DNA from 2 places in the Trichlorobacter lovleyi genome. Region 2 is predicted to be linked to the other one. Evidence: riboswitches for the same ligand, from Rfam matches in the RefSeq annotation. Region 2 holds a riboswitch; the other holds the start of a gene.
The links. A riboswitch is a leader RNA that binds a small molecule or an ion and turns the genes downstream of it on or off. The one in region 2 is predicted to bind cobalamin.
Positions count from the first base shown of each region.

Region 1 (7,188 bases), 520 kb from region 2:
GCACCCCGATCTATGTCAAGAACCTGGGTACGGTGCAGCTGGGCGGCGCCATCCGGCGCGGTATGCTGGACCTGAACGGCCAGGGCGAAGCGGTGGGCGGCATTGTGGTGATGCGCTACGGCGAGAACGCCAAGGATGTGATCGACCATGTCAAGGAGAAGATCGAGGCCCTCAAGAAGGGCCTGCCTCCCGGCGTGACCATCCAGGTGGCCTATGACCGCTCCGACCTGATCGAACGGGCCATCACCACCCTCAAGCATGCCCTGACCGAGGAATCGATCGTGGTGTCGCTGGTGATCCTGGCCTTCCTGCTGCATTTCCAGAGCTCATTGGTGATCGTGCTGACCCTGCCGATTGCGGTGCTGATCTCCTTCATCACCATGAAGCTGATGGGGGTCACCTCCAACATCATGTCCCTGGGCGGGATCGCCATTGCCATCGGCGTGCTGGTGGATGCCGGGGTGATCATGGTGGAGAACTGCTACCGCCGCCTGTCCGAGCTGTCCGAAGAGGAGCGCAAGGCGCAGCGCCTGGAGGTGGTTATTGCCAGCGCCAAACAGGTGGGCCGGGCGATCTTCTTCTCCCTGGCGATCATCGTGCTCTCCTTTGTGCCGGTCTTCCTGCTGGAGGGTCAGGAGGGCAAGCTGTTCCACCCGCTGGCCTTTACCAAGACCTTCTCGATGGTCGGCTCGGCCTTGATCGCCATCACCCTGGTGCCGGTGCTGATGTACTACTTCATGCGGGGCAAGATGCCGCGGGAGGAGTCCAACCCGGTTTCCACCTTCTTTATCCGGCTCTACTCGCCGGTGATCCGCTGGGTGCTGAAGTGGAAGAAGACCACCATTGCCCTTAATGTCGTTGCGCTCTTAGTGGCGGTGCCGCTCTTCATGCGGCTGGGCAGCGAATTCATGCCGCCTCTGGACGAGGGCTCGCTGCTCTACATGCCGGTGACCCTGCCCAACGTCTCGATCACCGAGGCCAAGCGGATCATCCAGGTGCAGGACAGCATCATCAAGAGCGTGCCTGAAGTGGAGTCGGTGCTCGGCAAGGTGGGACGGGCCGAGACCTCCACCGACCCGGCACCGGTCTCGATGTTCGAGTCGATCATCATCCTGAAGCCCAAGGGACAATGGCGTCCCGGCATCAAAAAGGCCGATATCGTGGCCGAGCTGGACAGCAAGCTGCAGCAGGTGGGGGTCCGCAACGGCTGGACCCAGCCGATCATCAACCGGATCAACATGCTCTCTACCGGTGTGCGGACCGACCTGGGGGTCAAGATCTTCGGCTCCGACCTGAACGTGCTGCGTGATCTGGCTATCCAGGCCGAGGGTATCCTGAAGCCGATCAAGGGTGCAGCCGATGTGGTGGCTGAGCGGGTCACCGGCGGCAACTACCTGGATATCGAGATTGACCGCGAGGCAGCGGCCCGTTACGGGGTCAGCGTGGATGAGATCCAGAACGTGATCAGCACCGCCCTGGGGGGTGAGATGCTGACCACCACCGTGGAAGGGCGTAACCGCTTCCCGGTCCGGCTGCGCTACCTGCGGGATTACCGCGACAATATCCCGGCCATCCGCCGCATCCTGGTTGGTGGCATGGGAGGCAGCCAGGTGCCGCTCTCGCTGGTGACCAGGCTGAAGGTCTCCACCGGCGCGCCGGAGATCAACAGTGAAGGCGGCCTGCTGCGTTCGATTGTCTTCCTGAACGTGCGGGGACGCGACATGGGCGGTTTTGTCAACGAGGCCAAACAGGTGCTGGATAAACAGCTCAAACTGCCCCCCGGCTACTACGTGGCCTGGTCAGGCCAGTGGGAGAACCAGGTGCGGGCCAAGGCACGTCTGCAACTGCTGGTACCGCTGGGGATGGTGATCATCTTTATCCTGCTCTACTTCACCTTCCACTCGGCCCTGGAGGCCAGCATGGTGATGCTCTCGGTGCCGTTCGCCCTGGTGGGCGGGGTCTACCTGGTGGCAGCCCTGGGGTACAACATGTCGGTGGCGGTCTGGGTCGGTTTCATCGCCCTCTACGGCATTGCCGTGGAGACCGGGGTGGTGATGGTGATCTACCTGCATGAGGCGCTGGACCGGCGCCTGGCCAAGGGACCGGTCACGGAACAGGATATCTATGACGCCACCTATGAAGGGGCCGTACTGCGGCTGCGGCCCAAGCTGATGACCGTGGCGGTGGCCCTGATCGGCCTGGTACCGATCATGTGGTCCAGCGGCACCGGCGCCGATGTGATGAAGCCGATTGCCGCACCGATGATCGGCGGCATGATCTCCTCGGCCGTGCATGTGCTGATCATGACCCCGGTGATCTTTGTATTGATGAAAAAGCGGGAAATGAAAAAAGGGACGTTGCAGTACTCCGGGATGAAGCACTGATTACACAAACCCCTCCCGGCCTCCCCGTGACAGGGGAGGAGCAGACCTGCACATCCCCCCTGACAAGGGGGGAATCGAGGGGGGTTATTTCCAACAAAAGGAGAAACACCATGAAGAAACTGGTACTCACACTTGCAGCAGTCCTGGCCCTGGCCGCTCCGGCAGCCTTTGCAGCCGAACATGGCGGTCATGCCGGACACGACATGGCAGGCATGGCCAAGATGGATGGCGTCGCCTATGAGGCGGTCATCGATGGCGTCAAGACCACCTTTTCCGTACAGACCATGAAGGAGGCGATGGCAGCGATGGGAATGAAGATGCCGGCCGGGGTCAAGGACACCCATCATATCTCGGTGGCCTTCAAGGATCCCAAAAGCGGCAAGGCACTGACCGGCGGCGAGGTCAAGGTCAAGCTGCTGAGCCCTGACAAATCAGAGCAGGTCAAGGATCTGATGGGGATGCACGGCCACTTTGGCGGCGATTTCGTGATGGCCCAGAAGGGAAAATACGGGGTCATGGCCAAGTTCAAACTGGCTGACGGTAAGATACGCAGCGCCAAGTTCTGGTACAGCGTCAACTAGGCTGACATCCTGTGGCGCCGGAAGCCAATTGACATTTATCCGGCCCGCTGTTACAAAAGCAGACTCTGTGCCAGACAAGGGGAAGAGGGTGCAACTCCCGCGCTGTCCCGCAACTGTAACCATCAGACCGGATCTGATGGGAGCCAGAACACCTTTCTGACACGCGCTTCAAGGAACCTCCGGGGAAAGAGGGACCGAAGCCGTGGTCTGTTCAACATGGTTTCCGTGCCCCTGTTCCTTTTTTGGGAACAGGGGTTTTTATTTTGACGGCAGGAGGCCCAGATGGCCAACAACACCCTGATCACCGGCGGTGCACGCAGCGGCAAGAGCCGCTTTGCCGAAGAGCTGACCCGCAGTTTCGGTCCGTCACTCTGCTATCTGGCCACGGCCCAGTCCCTGGACGGCGAGATGGATGAGCGGATCCATCGCCACCGCCTGCGGCGCGGCACCGCCTGGGAGACCCTTGAAGAACCGCTGATGATCCCCCAGACCCTGGCCCGGATCGACGGCATCTACAGCGCCATCCTGCTGGATTGTGTCACGCTCTGGCTCTCAAACCTGCTGTTGTCCTGCGACGAAAACGATCCCGGCTGCGAAGAACAGGTCTTGAGCCATGTCCACCGGCTGGCCGGCACCCTGCGGGGGATGTCCACCCCGGTGGTGCTGGTGACCAATGAAGTCGGCCAGGGCATTGTGCCGGAAAACCGGCTGGCGAGGATCTACCGCGACATTGCCGGGCAGGCCAACCAGCTGCTGGCCGCCAGCTGTGATGCCGTCTACGTCACGATCAGCGGCATCCCGCTGAAACTCAAATAACCTGAAGGACTCTTCCATGAACCTGCTAGAAACCACGCTTGCCCGGATCACCCCCCTTGACGCCGACCTGCTGCAACAGGCCCAGCTCCGGCTGGATAACAAGACAAAACCGCCGGGCTCACTGGGCCGACTGGAGGAATTTGCCCGCCGGGTGGTGGCCATCAGCGGTAAAACAGCCCCTGACCTCGCCAAAAAGGTGATCTTCACCTTTGCCGGTGACCACGGCGTGGTTGAGGAAGGGGTATCGGCCTTTCCCAAGGAGGTGACCCCCCAGATGGTGTTCAACTTTCTGCGCGGCGGGGCCGGGGTGAACGTGCTGGCCCGCCATGCCGGGGCCGAGGTGCGGGTGGTGGATGTGGGGGTTGATTTTGATTTTGAAGACTGCCCCGGCCTGCTGCATAAAAAGGTGGCCCGCGGCACCCGCAACCTGGCCAAAGGCCCGGCCATGACCCGCGACGAGGCCCTGGCTGCCCTGGCTGTCGGGATTGAGCTGGCTGAGCAGTGCAGCCGGGACGGGGTCGGCCTGGTGGGAACCGGCGAGATGGGGATCGGCAACACCACCCCCTCATCGGCCATTATCGCCGCCATTGGCGGCTTCTCGCCGGAACAGGTCACCCATCGCGGCACCGGTATCAACGACCAGGCCTTGCAGGTCAAGATCGCTGCCATCAAGAAAGGGCTTGAGCTGAACCGCCCGGATGCCGCAGATCCGCTGGATGTGCTGATCAAGGTGGGCGGACTGGAGATCGCCGCCATTGCCGGACTGGTGCTGGGCTGCGCCGCCAACCGGATTCCGGTGGTGGTGGACGGCTTTATCTCCACCGCCGGGGCGTTAATCGCCTCGGAACTGCACCCCCGGGTGCGGGAATACCTGTTTGCCGCCCACGAGTCGGTTGAGGTGGGACACCGCTTCATGCTGGAGCGGATCGGCGCCCGCCCCATGCTGGCCCTTGACCTGCGGCTCGGTGAAGGGACCGGCGCAGCCCTGGCCATGCACCTGATCGAGGCCGGGGTCAAGATCCTGCTGGAGATGGCCACCTTTGAACAGGCCGGTGTCACCGGGAAACAGGAGTAGGACCGGCGATGCGCCGCTTCCTGATCGCACTGCAGTTTCTGACCATTCTGCCGGTCCCCTCGCCCAAAAGCTGTGAGGCCGACGACCTGGGCCGCTCAACCGCCTGGTTTCCACTGGTGGGGCTCTGCATCGGCGGACTGCTGCTGCTGGCTGATCTGGCGCTGACCCCGCTCTTCCCCCGGCACCTGACCGATGCTCTGCTGGTGGCCCTGCTGGCCGGTATGACCGGTGCCCTGCATCTGGACGGTCTGGCCGACGTCTGCGACGGCCTGGCAGCCCGGGGCAGTAAAGAGCGTTTTCTGGCGATCATGAAGGACTCCCGCACGGGAGCGATCGGCGCGGTTGGCCTGATCCTGCTGCTGCTGCTCAAGTATGCGGCCCTGCTGGCGGTGCCGATCTACCTGAAACGGGCCACCCTGCTGCTGTTCCCGCTTCTGGGCCGCTTCACCCAGGTGCTGGTCATGACCGGCGCCCGGGCCGCCCGGAGCGATGGCCTGGGGCTCTGTTTCCTCTCCGGCATCACCGGCACCCAGTTCTCACTGGCAGCGGCCTGCACCATCCCGCTCTGCTGGCTGCTCGGCCACTCAGGCGGGGTTGTTGCCCTCGGCCTGACCGCGGTCTGGGGCCTTGCCGTCAGACGCTACTTCACCCGGCGTCTGGGCGGCATCAGCGGTGACATTGTCGGCTTCAGCAGTGAAATTGCCGAGCTGCTGGCCCTGCTTGCCGTTACCGCAACCACTACACTACTGACGAGGTACCTATGACCAGCATGACCCGCCTCTACCTGATCCGCCATGGTCAGGTGCAAGGCTTTGAACAGCGCCGCTACAACGGACACGCCGATGTTGCCCTGACCGACCTGGGGGTTGAACAGTACCATCTGCTGAAGGATCGACTGGCTGACAGCCATATCTCGGCCTGCTACTCCAGCGACCTGACCCGCTGCAAGATCGGCGCAAACATCATCTGTGAACAGTTCGGGATAGAGCCGGTCCACCGTTCAGAGCTGCGCGAACTGAATATCGGTATCTGGGAAAGCCTGACCTGGCAGGAGATCCAGAGCCGCTGGCCCAATGAATGGCAGGCCCGCCTGAACGACCTGGTCAACTACCGGGTGCCGGAGGGGGAAAACCTGCTGGATGTGGAGGCCAGGGCCATGCCGGTGGTACGTGAAATGCTGGAACGCCATCGTGGGCAGGAACTGCTGTTGGTGGGACACGGCGGTCTGAACCGGATCATCCTCTTGAATGCCATCGGGGCACCGCTGATCAACATGTTCAACATTGAGCAGAACTACGGCTGCCTGAATATCATCGACTACTATGCCGACGGCCGGGCAACGGTCAAGTTGCTGAACGGCTAATCAACGACGTACTCTCCTTCAAACAAACTATCCCCCGGCTTCACTCAACCGAAACCGGGGGATGTTTTGTTGGCACGCGCTCACGATTCCAATTACAGTTCAAGGATGATAGCACGGCGGCGAAGGGCTCGGCGACGCAGGCGTACCTGCAGTACGTCGAGAAGCCGAGGCCAAGCCAACAAAGCTAGCGCCTTGAAATGGAATTGGACTTGCGCTGAATATCCACCGTGGTCATCAACCCCTCCGGCGTAAACGTCAGCCGGGCATTAACCCGCTCCAGCGAATTGATCAGCCGCATGGTGGCTGAACTCTGATCACTGAAGGCCGGCTGTTTGGGATGGTAGCGGTTACCGTGGACGGAACAGACAACCGCGCCGCTGGCCTCATCCAGACGGTATGTTCCACCTGACGGGCAGTAGGGCTGATAGCCGCGCAACGCCTCGGCGGTGGAGGCGAAGCTGTCCGGCGGCAGGCCCAGATTGCGCATCAGGATCGCGGCCAGGGGAAGATTCTTCTGGCAGGCATGGCGGAGATCCTCCTGATAACCGATACTGGAGGCCTCTTCCAGCTGCTTGAAGGCGGAACGGTAGACCGACAGCTCCATGTTCCCCGCATGTTTTTCCACCTTTTGGGTTGTTCCCTTGGCCGAGGCATCCAGCAGGTCGGTCACGATATCACGCCGGGAGGCGATCACCAGCCGGTCATTCACCACTGCGGCATAGAGCCGCAGCTTGACCACAAACAGGGTGAAGTTGGCCACGTAGACCGGCTTGCCACGATGGTTTTCCAGGCTGTAGGTCTCCAGAGAAAGCTCATCCCGGCTGGAGTTTCCGGGGCCGACGGCCTGAAACAGCGCCGGGATGGACTGTTCCGCCTTTTTAGGGTCAGTGACCTTGACGGTCAGGTAGGTCGGCAGGTTGATGGCCGAGGCCAGATAGCCGATCACCAGCGGCTCAATCGAAGATGATC
Region 1 covers NZ_CP058409.1:3,096,043-3,103,230, forward strand. The annotation lists gene FY034_RS14315 (efflux RND transporter permease subunit) at 1-2,384, shown strand, start outside; gene FY034_RS14320 (hypothetical protein) at 2,495-2,965, shown strand; cobalamin riboswitch at 3,009-3,140, shown strand; gene cobU (bifunctional adenosylcobinamide kinase/adenosylcobinamide-phosphate guanylyltransferase) at 3,248-3,781, shown strand; gene cobT (nicotinate-nucleotide--dimethylbenzimidazole phosphoribosyltransferase) at 3,798-4,856, shown strand; gene cobS (adenosylcobinamide-GDP ribazoletransferase) at 4,865-5,620, shown strand; gene cobC (alpha-ribazole phosphatase) at 5,617-6,219, shown strand; gene FY034_RS14345 (hypothetical protein) at 6,404-7,188, opposite strand, start outside.
Region 1: linked by a shared signal. The riboswitch ahead of cobU (bifunctional adenosylcobinamide kinase/adenosylcobinamide-phosphate guanylyltransferase) and the one ahead of FY034_RS16705 (zinc-dependent alcohol dehydrogenase) in region 2 are both predicted to bind cobalamin.

Region 2 (7,188 bases):
TGGAGCGATCTGCCCGTAGGCTGATCCGTTCTGTCAGTTCAGCAGTCGAAATCTCCCGAAAGTAGGCCTGTTGCTCTGCTGGCCGGGTACTGTGCTGAAAGGTGAGAGCGCCAGTGGTTTCGCTACCAATGGCGTTGATCAGGCCAAAGATATTGGCTTTGGAGATCTGCTGGGTAAGTGAAAGTTCATCCAGCCAGCGCCCTTCCGGCAGCAGGTTGGCAAGAAAGCGTTTCAGTGCCTCGGATGGTACGGTTTCAAGTGGCAGGTGGGGAGAGATGCTGTAACCGCCGTTGTCCTGCCAGCTCTGGTCATAGGTAAGGGAATACTGATCTGTTGCGCCATCAAAGCCCAACTGACCTAATGTCGTGCGGTTCAAACAGACCAACAGGCTCTCGCTCATTGGCTGTCTCCGGCTGAAATGCTGAGCGTGATCCCCAGCATACGGCAGACCTGCAGGATGCTGCTGAGGCGGACATCACCTTTGGCACGTTCCAGACTGCTCATGGTGCTGACCGAAACACCACAAAAGGCAGCAGCTTCGTGAATACCCATGCCACTCTGGGTTCTGGCAGCACGGATAAACCGGCCCAGGGTATCGGCATCAGCCATGGTCTGGGCAACCGGTATCGGCAACGGGGTGACAGTCTTAGCCATGCTACACACCTCTTTATACGTACTGGTATAGCAGAAGTATTGCATGGTATGTGGCTTCAGACAATATAAATTATGCTAAAGTGGTATTTATTGCTTTGGTGGAATATTATCCGCCTATAAATACTGCTAACGCAGCACAAATGACGAGTTATCCCGATTTCAAATCAAGAGTGATAGCAAGACGGCAAGGAATTCGGCGACGCAGGCGTACACGCAGTACGTCGAGGAGCCGAAGACGAGCCAACGAAGCTAGCGCCTTGAGTTGGAATCGGAATCACAACCGCAACAACCGATAGATTTCCTGCATATCCAGGCTGTTACGCACCGCATCAGCCAAACGGTCCAGGGCCGGTTCCAGATCATAGCAGGCCCGGATCAGCCCATCTGCCTGCCAGCCTTTGCGCTGCCGCAGCCGGTCAAGCAGCCAGCGCCGGAATGGGTCTGCATCAAAGATCCCATGCAGGTAGCTGCCCCAGATCAGGCCGTTGACACTGCCTGCGCCAAGTAGGCTGCCATCCGAGCTGCTGATCAATGGCTGGAGCTGTTCTCCACTGGTAATGCCGTGGTGGATCTCATACCCGGTCAGTTCACAGCCGGAAGGGAGGTGATGGCAGCGGGTCTGCAGGGTGGTTTTTTCTTCAGCCATGACCGTATTGATCGCCAGCAGCCCCAATCCTTGTTGTTGCCCAGCCCCGGACTCAATGGCGTGGGGGTCGCTGATCTGCTCGCCCAGCAACTGAAAACCACCGCAGATGCCGATGATCTCGCACTGTCCCTCCTGTGCGAGATTGATAATTGCCGCTGCCAGTCCGGTCTGTTGCAACCAGGCCAGGTCAGCCAGGGTGTTCTTGCTGCCAGGCAGGATCAGGAGATCAGGCCGGCCCAGGTCAGCTGCTGAGCGGACGATCCGCAGGCCCACATCCGGCTCCAGCCCCAGTGGATCAAGGTCGGTAAAGTTGGAGATATGGGGCAGATCCAGCACCGCAATATCAAGCAGTTGGCTATCCTTTGCCCCAACCGGCAGCAAGCCCTGCTTGAAGGAGACCGAATCCTCCTCCGGCAACCCCAGATTGCGTAGATAGGGAATTGTGCCCAGCACCGGCCTGTTGGTATGGAAGCGGGTGTAGGCCAGGGCATCCCCCAACAGGGAGGCATCGCCCCGGAAGCGGTTGATCACGAATCCGGCCACCATGGCACGCTCAGCCTCGCTTAGGACCTCCATGGTACCCACAAAGGAGGCAAACACGCCACCCCGGTCAATATCACCCACCAGCAGCACCGGTGCCCCGGCATACTGCGCCATCCGCATATTGACGATATCATTGGCCTTCAGGTTGACCTCAGCCGGACTGCCCGCTCCCTCCAGCACCATCAGCTGATGTTCCTGTGCCAGCTCGTCATAGCAGCACTTGACCGTAGCCCAGACCTTTTCCCGCTGTTCGGCATAGCTCTTAAAATCAGTGTTTCCCACTGCAGTGCCGCAGAGGATCACCTGGGAACCGGTCTCGCTGTTCGGTTTCAGCAGCACCGGATTCATCCGCACGTCCGGGTTGAGCCGGCAGGCCTGGGCCTGCAGCACCTGGGCCCGTCCCATCTCGCCCCCCTGGCGGGTCACAAAGGAGTTGAGCGACATGTTCTGGGCCTTGAACGGCGCCACGTCATGACCATCCTGTTTCAGAATCCTGCAGAGCGCAGCGGTCAGGATGCTCTTGCCGGCATTGGAACCGGTGCCCTGAAACATGATCGCCGGGGTTTGACGCCTGACGCTCCGCGGCCGGGATGGTGCCAGAATATTCTGCAACACGCCGTACAGCCGCTGCTGTTCCGCTTCGGTCCGTACTGCCAGACGGAAGTAACGCTGATCAAGGCCGCTGAAATTACTGCAGACCCGCAGGGCAATCCCCTGCTGCAGGCTCAGTTCGGCAAGCAGGCCTGCATCCATGTTGGGGTGGTCCAGCCGTAGCAGCAGGAAGTTGGCCTCACCGGGGTAGACCGTCAGGCCCGACAGACTGGACAGCAGCGTTACAAGCGATTCACGCTGTTTGGTCACAAAGCTGCGGCTGTGCTGCAGGTACTCTGCATCCTGCACCGCCCGTACCCCCACGGCCTGGGCCAGGCTGTTAACGGTCCAGTTGGGCAGATAGTTTTTAAGTTGCCGGATATGCCCTGCAGCGCCGGTCAGGTAGCCCAGACGCAGGCCGGGGATGGCATACAGCTTGGTCAATGAGGTGAGGATCAGGATATTTTCAGGACGGTTCTGCTGCAGGCTTTGGCTGGCATCGGTAAAGCCAATGAACGACTCATCCACCACAAACAGGGTGGCCGGATGTTGCAAGGCGATTGCACGCAGGGCTTCAGCATCAAAGGTGCGCCCGGTGGGATTATTGGGCTGACCCAACAGCACCAGCTGGGCTGGCTTCAGGAGCGGTACAAGGCCGGTTGGATCAAGCGCAAAACCGGTATCAGGAGAGAGAAAAAACTGTTCGATGGCCAGGCCGGAGAGTCTGGCCGGTTCCTCATAATCGGCATAGCTGGGTACCGGCAGCAGCAGCGAAGAACAGCCCAGCGCCCGGGGAAGCAGGTGCAGCAGTTCGGTGGCACCGTTACCCACCAGGACCTGATCAATGTTTAGGCCGTGCAGGCTGGCCAGGGCCTGCACCAGCTCGGTGGCATCCGGGTCAGGGTAATGGATCAGGTCACTGATCCGGCTTTCGATCAGGGGACGCAACCAGTCCGGCGGCCCCAGCGGGTTGATATTGGCTGAAAAATCGAGCAGTTCTGATTGTGGAAGCCCTGACAGGGCGCTCAGGCCGCGCAGATTGCCACCATGGCTATGTCGTACCGGCTGCCGGCTCTGGTCTGTCATGTCGGGGTAGGAGGTGAAAGCAGGTTATGCCGCTGCGGCAAGCTGTTTTTTCAGATTGTACACCACGCCGGCATTGGCCAGTGCGATGGTTGCGTAACGGGACAGCATGGCAAGGAATTCCAGATGGTCGTTGTGGAACGGTTCTCCCCTGACACCGCCTGAAATGGTTAACACTCCGGCAATCCGATCCTGCACCAGCAACGGGACCGAAAGGATGCTGGGGCTGGCCAGCATAACACCGTCAGGATCTTCCTCCCTGACATCATCCATAAAGCCTTCGTCAGTAATATCGCAGATAATCAGCGGTTTGCCGTCTACGGCAACCCTGCCGGAGATCCCCTTGCCCAAGGGCAGGCTGTACTGTTGGGAGTACAGCGGGTCTAATCCGGTGGCCACCTTTGCCTGCAGGGTACTCCCGGCCTTGTCCAGCAGCAGTATGTAGCCGCGACGCGCCTGCAGATGCTCGGTGACAAGCTCCACCAGTTTTTTCATGATATCCGGCACACTGAAGGTTGACATAAGCGCCGCACTGATCTGGTTGGCTGATTTCATCATTTCCAGCGTTTCCTGCAAGACATTGTTTTTTCTGGTCAGTTCACTCAACAGGTGCGCCTTCTTGCGTAGCAGTTCCTGTTTTTCCAAAGCCTTTTCAATCACATTGTACAGTACGCTCTCGTCATCCAGCGGCATGACGATATAGTCATAGGCACCGAGACGAAGCGCCTTGATGATATTGAAACCTGAGTCGTTGGAGCTGAGGATGATGACGTCAATCTCCGGCTTGTGGCGCCTGAAGACCTTCATCATATTGAAACAACTCATACCGGAAAGCATCAGACCGGTCAGAACCAGGTCAAAATCCTGTGCGCTGAAAAGCGGAATCGCCTCTTCAGCCGATGCGGTAACGGAGACCAGATAGCCCTGGGCCTCAAGGATTTCAACCAGCATGCTGCTGTTTGCCCGTGAATCGTCTACAACCAGGATATTTGCCGGCCGTGCCATGATTCTGCCCCCCTCTGCTGCGTAGGTAACCCGAGCGATACTACGGCATGGATTGGCAAAAGACAACCGTATCCTCACCATAAATTCTTGACAGATGAACTGTTTCTTGGCATCTGTTACAGAGCTTGCAACACCGAATGGAAGCGAGGAAGAGGGGTGCAAGGCCCCCGCTGCCCCGCAGCCGTAAAGGGAACGAACGTCCAACCCAAGTAAGTTAACGGTTTCAGTTCAAGGATGATGGCAAGGCGTCAAGGAGGAGGCGACGGAGGCGTACTAATCAGTACGTTGAGGAAGCCGACGACGAGCCGACACAGCCAGCGCCTTGAACGGGAAGCGTAAGGGTACAGCCACTGGGGAAACACCCTGGGAAGGCGGACAAGTAGGTCGCCCTGAGCCGGAACACCGCTCCATTCGTACGCTTCGGGGGAGGCAACTCATGTACAACCAGCAGCAATCCGCGCCGGAAATCTCTTCAGCTTCCAGCAGCCAATCCAATCCAACCAACAGGGTACGGTAGTCCGGCCATGGTCCAACCGTTACCCGCCACCATGCAGGCGGTCTCCGTGCGCGAGATCGGCTCATTTCAGTTTGAACGCCGTCCGGTTCCCCAACCGGGACCGGGCGAGGCGCTCTTGCGCGTCACCGTCACCGGTCTCTGCCGCACCGACCTGAAGATCATCCAGGTCGGACATCGCGATCTGGTACTGCCCTGTGTCCCCGGTGAAGAGGTGGTGGGCCAGGTGGTGGCCCTTGGACCAGAGGCTGATGCAGCTCTTTTAAACCAGAGATTCTACGTCTACCCCGGTGAATGGTGCGGCCACTGTCCGGCCTGCCGCGCTGGGGCTGAAAACCTCTGCCGTTCGATGCGGATCATGGGCTTCCACCGCGATGGCGGTTTTGCCGGCTACGTGATTGCACCGCTCAAGAGCCTGATTCCGTTGCCGGAAGGATTGAGCGATGAACAGGCGGTCTTTGCCGAGCCGCTCTCCTGCTGTCTGAACGCCCTGGAACTGGCCCGCCTGGCCCCCTTTGAGAACATTGCCATCTGGGGCGGCGGTCCGGCAGGGCAACTGCTGGCCCGCGCTGCATCGGCCTATGAGGCCCTGCCCACCGTGATTGAGCCTGATCCGCAACGAAGAGAACCGGCCAAGGGTGTCGCTGAGGCGCCTGACCAGCTGTTCGATGTCTGCGTGGTGGCGGTCGGCAATAACGATGCCTATCAACAGGCCCTGGCCCGCCTGGCTCCCCGTGGCAGGCTGGTGGTCTTTTCCGGCCTCTCCAAGGAAACCCCTGTTATCGCAACTGATTTCAACCAACTACACTATCTGGAACAGACGGTGGTGGGGGCCTATGGCTGCTGTTACCGCCACGGCCGGCAGGCCATCGCCCTGCTGCAGTCCGGCAGGCTTCATGTCAACGATCTGATCAGCCATCGGATGCCGCTGTCCCGCCTGGCTGAAGCCCTTGAGCTGGTGGCCAACCGGCAGTGCATGAAGATTCACCTCTACCCGGAGGACGGCAAAAAATGACTCCTGAACAGTTTGGCGCACAGATTCAGCTGCTGATTGAGAAACAGGATCTGACACAGGAGCAGAGCTATCTGCTGTTCCGTGAACTGATGCTGGATCAGCAAAGTCCGCTGCAGCAGGGGGCCTTGCTGGCGGCCCTGACCGCCAAGGGCGAAACCGTTGACGAGATCGCCGGGGCCTGGCAGGCCATTGATGAGTTTGATACGGTCCACCCGGAAGGTCTGCCGGACGGGCTGTTTGAGAACTCCGGCACCGGCATGGACGGCTTCAAGACCTTCAACGTCAGCAGTGCCGCTGCCATTGTCGGGGCAGCCAACGGCGTGAACATGGCCCGTCACGGCGCCCGGGCCATTACCTCCCGTTGCGGCACCGTGGATATCATGGAGGCGATGGGGATTGATGTAGACTGCCCGGTCACCCGGGTGGCCGACAGCATCCGTCAGGCCGGGATCGGCCTGTTTAACGGCATGTCCCCCGCAGTCCACCCCGGTGGCCTGGGCCGCATCCTCTCCCAGATCCGCTTTGGTTCCACCCTTAACATTGCAGCATCACTGGCTAATCCTGCCCGCCCCCGCCAGGCGCTACGGGGGGTCTACAGCCGCCGGATGGTGCCGGCCACCGCAGCGGTCATGGCAAAAATCGGCTACCAGCATGGCATGGTGGTGTACGGCAGTGATGCCGCAAGCGGCCTGGGGATGGATGAGCTGTCAATCTGCGGCCCTTCAACCATCTGCCGCTTTGACGGAGAGCAACGGGAAGAATACGACATTGTCCCGGAAGAGCTGGGGCTGGCCTGCCGCCGTGGAAGCGAGATTGCCGCCTGCAACTTACGGGAGGATGAGATCCGGCGCTTCATGCAGGTCATTGCCGGTACCGGTCGTTTCAAGGCCTGTGAAGATTTTGTCAGTCTGAATGCCGGTGCGCTGCTCTGGACCGCAGGCAAGGCATCTGATCTGAAGCAGGGGATAACCATGGCACGGGAAACTCTGGCTAGCGGGGCAGCCCTGAGCAAACTGCAGCAGTGGGTAACCTGTCAGAACCGTAATGCAGAGACCGGCCTGGAACGGTTTGAACAGGTAAAAAAGGTGGCCTGTAATGCGTAAAATCACTTTGATAGCAGTAACAATCTGCCTGTTT
Region 2 covers NZ_CP058409.1:3,612,615-3,619,802, forward strand. The annotation lists gene FY034_RS16685 (HipA domain-containing protein) at 1-400, opposite strand, end outside; gene FY034_RS16690 (helix-turn-helix domain-containing protein) at 397-654, opposite strand; gene FY034_RS16695 (cobyric acid synthase) at 929-3,520, opposite strand; gene FY034_RS16700 (response regulator) at 3,545-4,522, opposite strand; cobalamin riboswitch at 4,626-4,948, shown strand; gene FY034_RS16705 (zinc-dependent alcohol dehydrogenase) at 5,047-6,051, shown strand; gene trpD (anthranilate phosphoribosyltransferase) at 6,048-7,154, shown strand; gene FY034_RS16715 (adenosylcobinamide amidohydrolase) at 7,147-7,188, shown strand, end outside.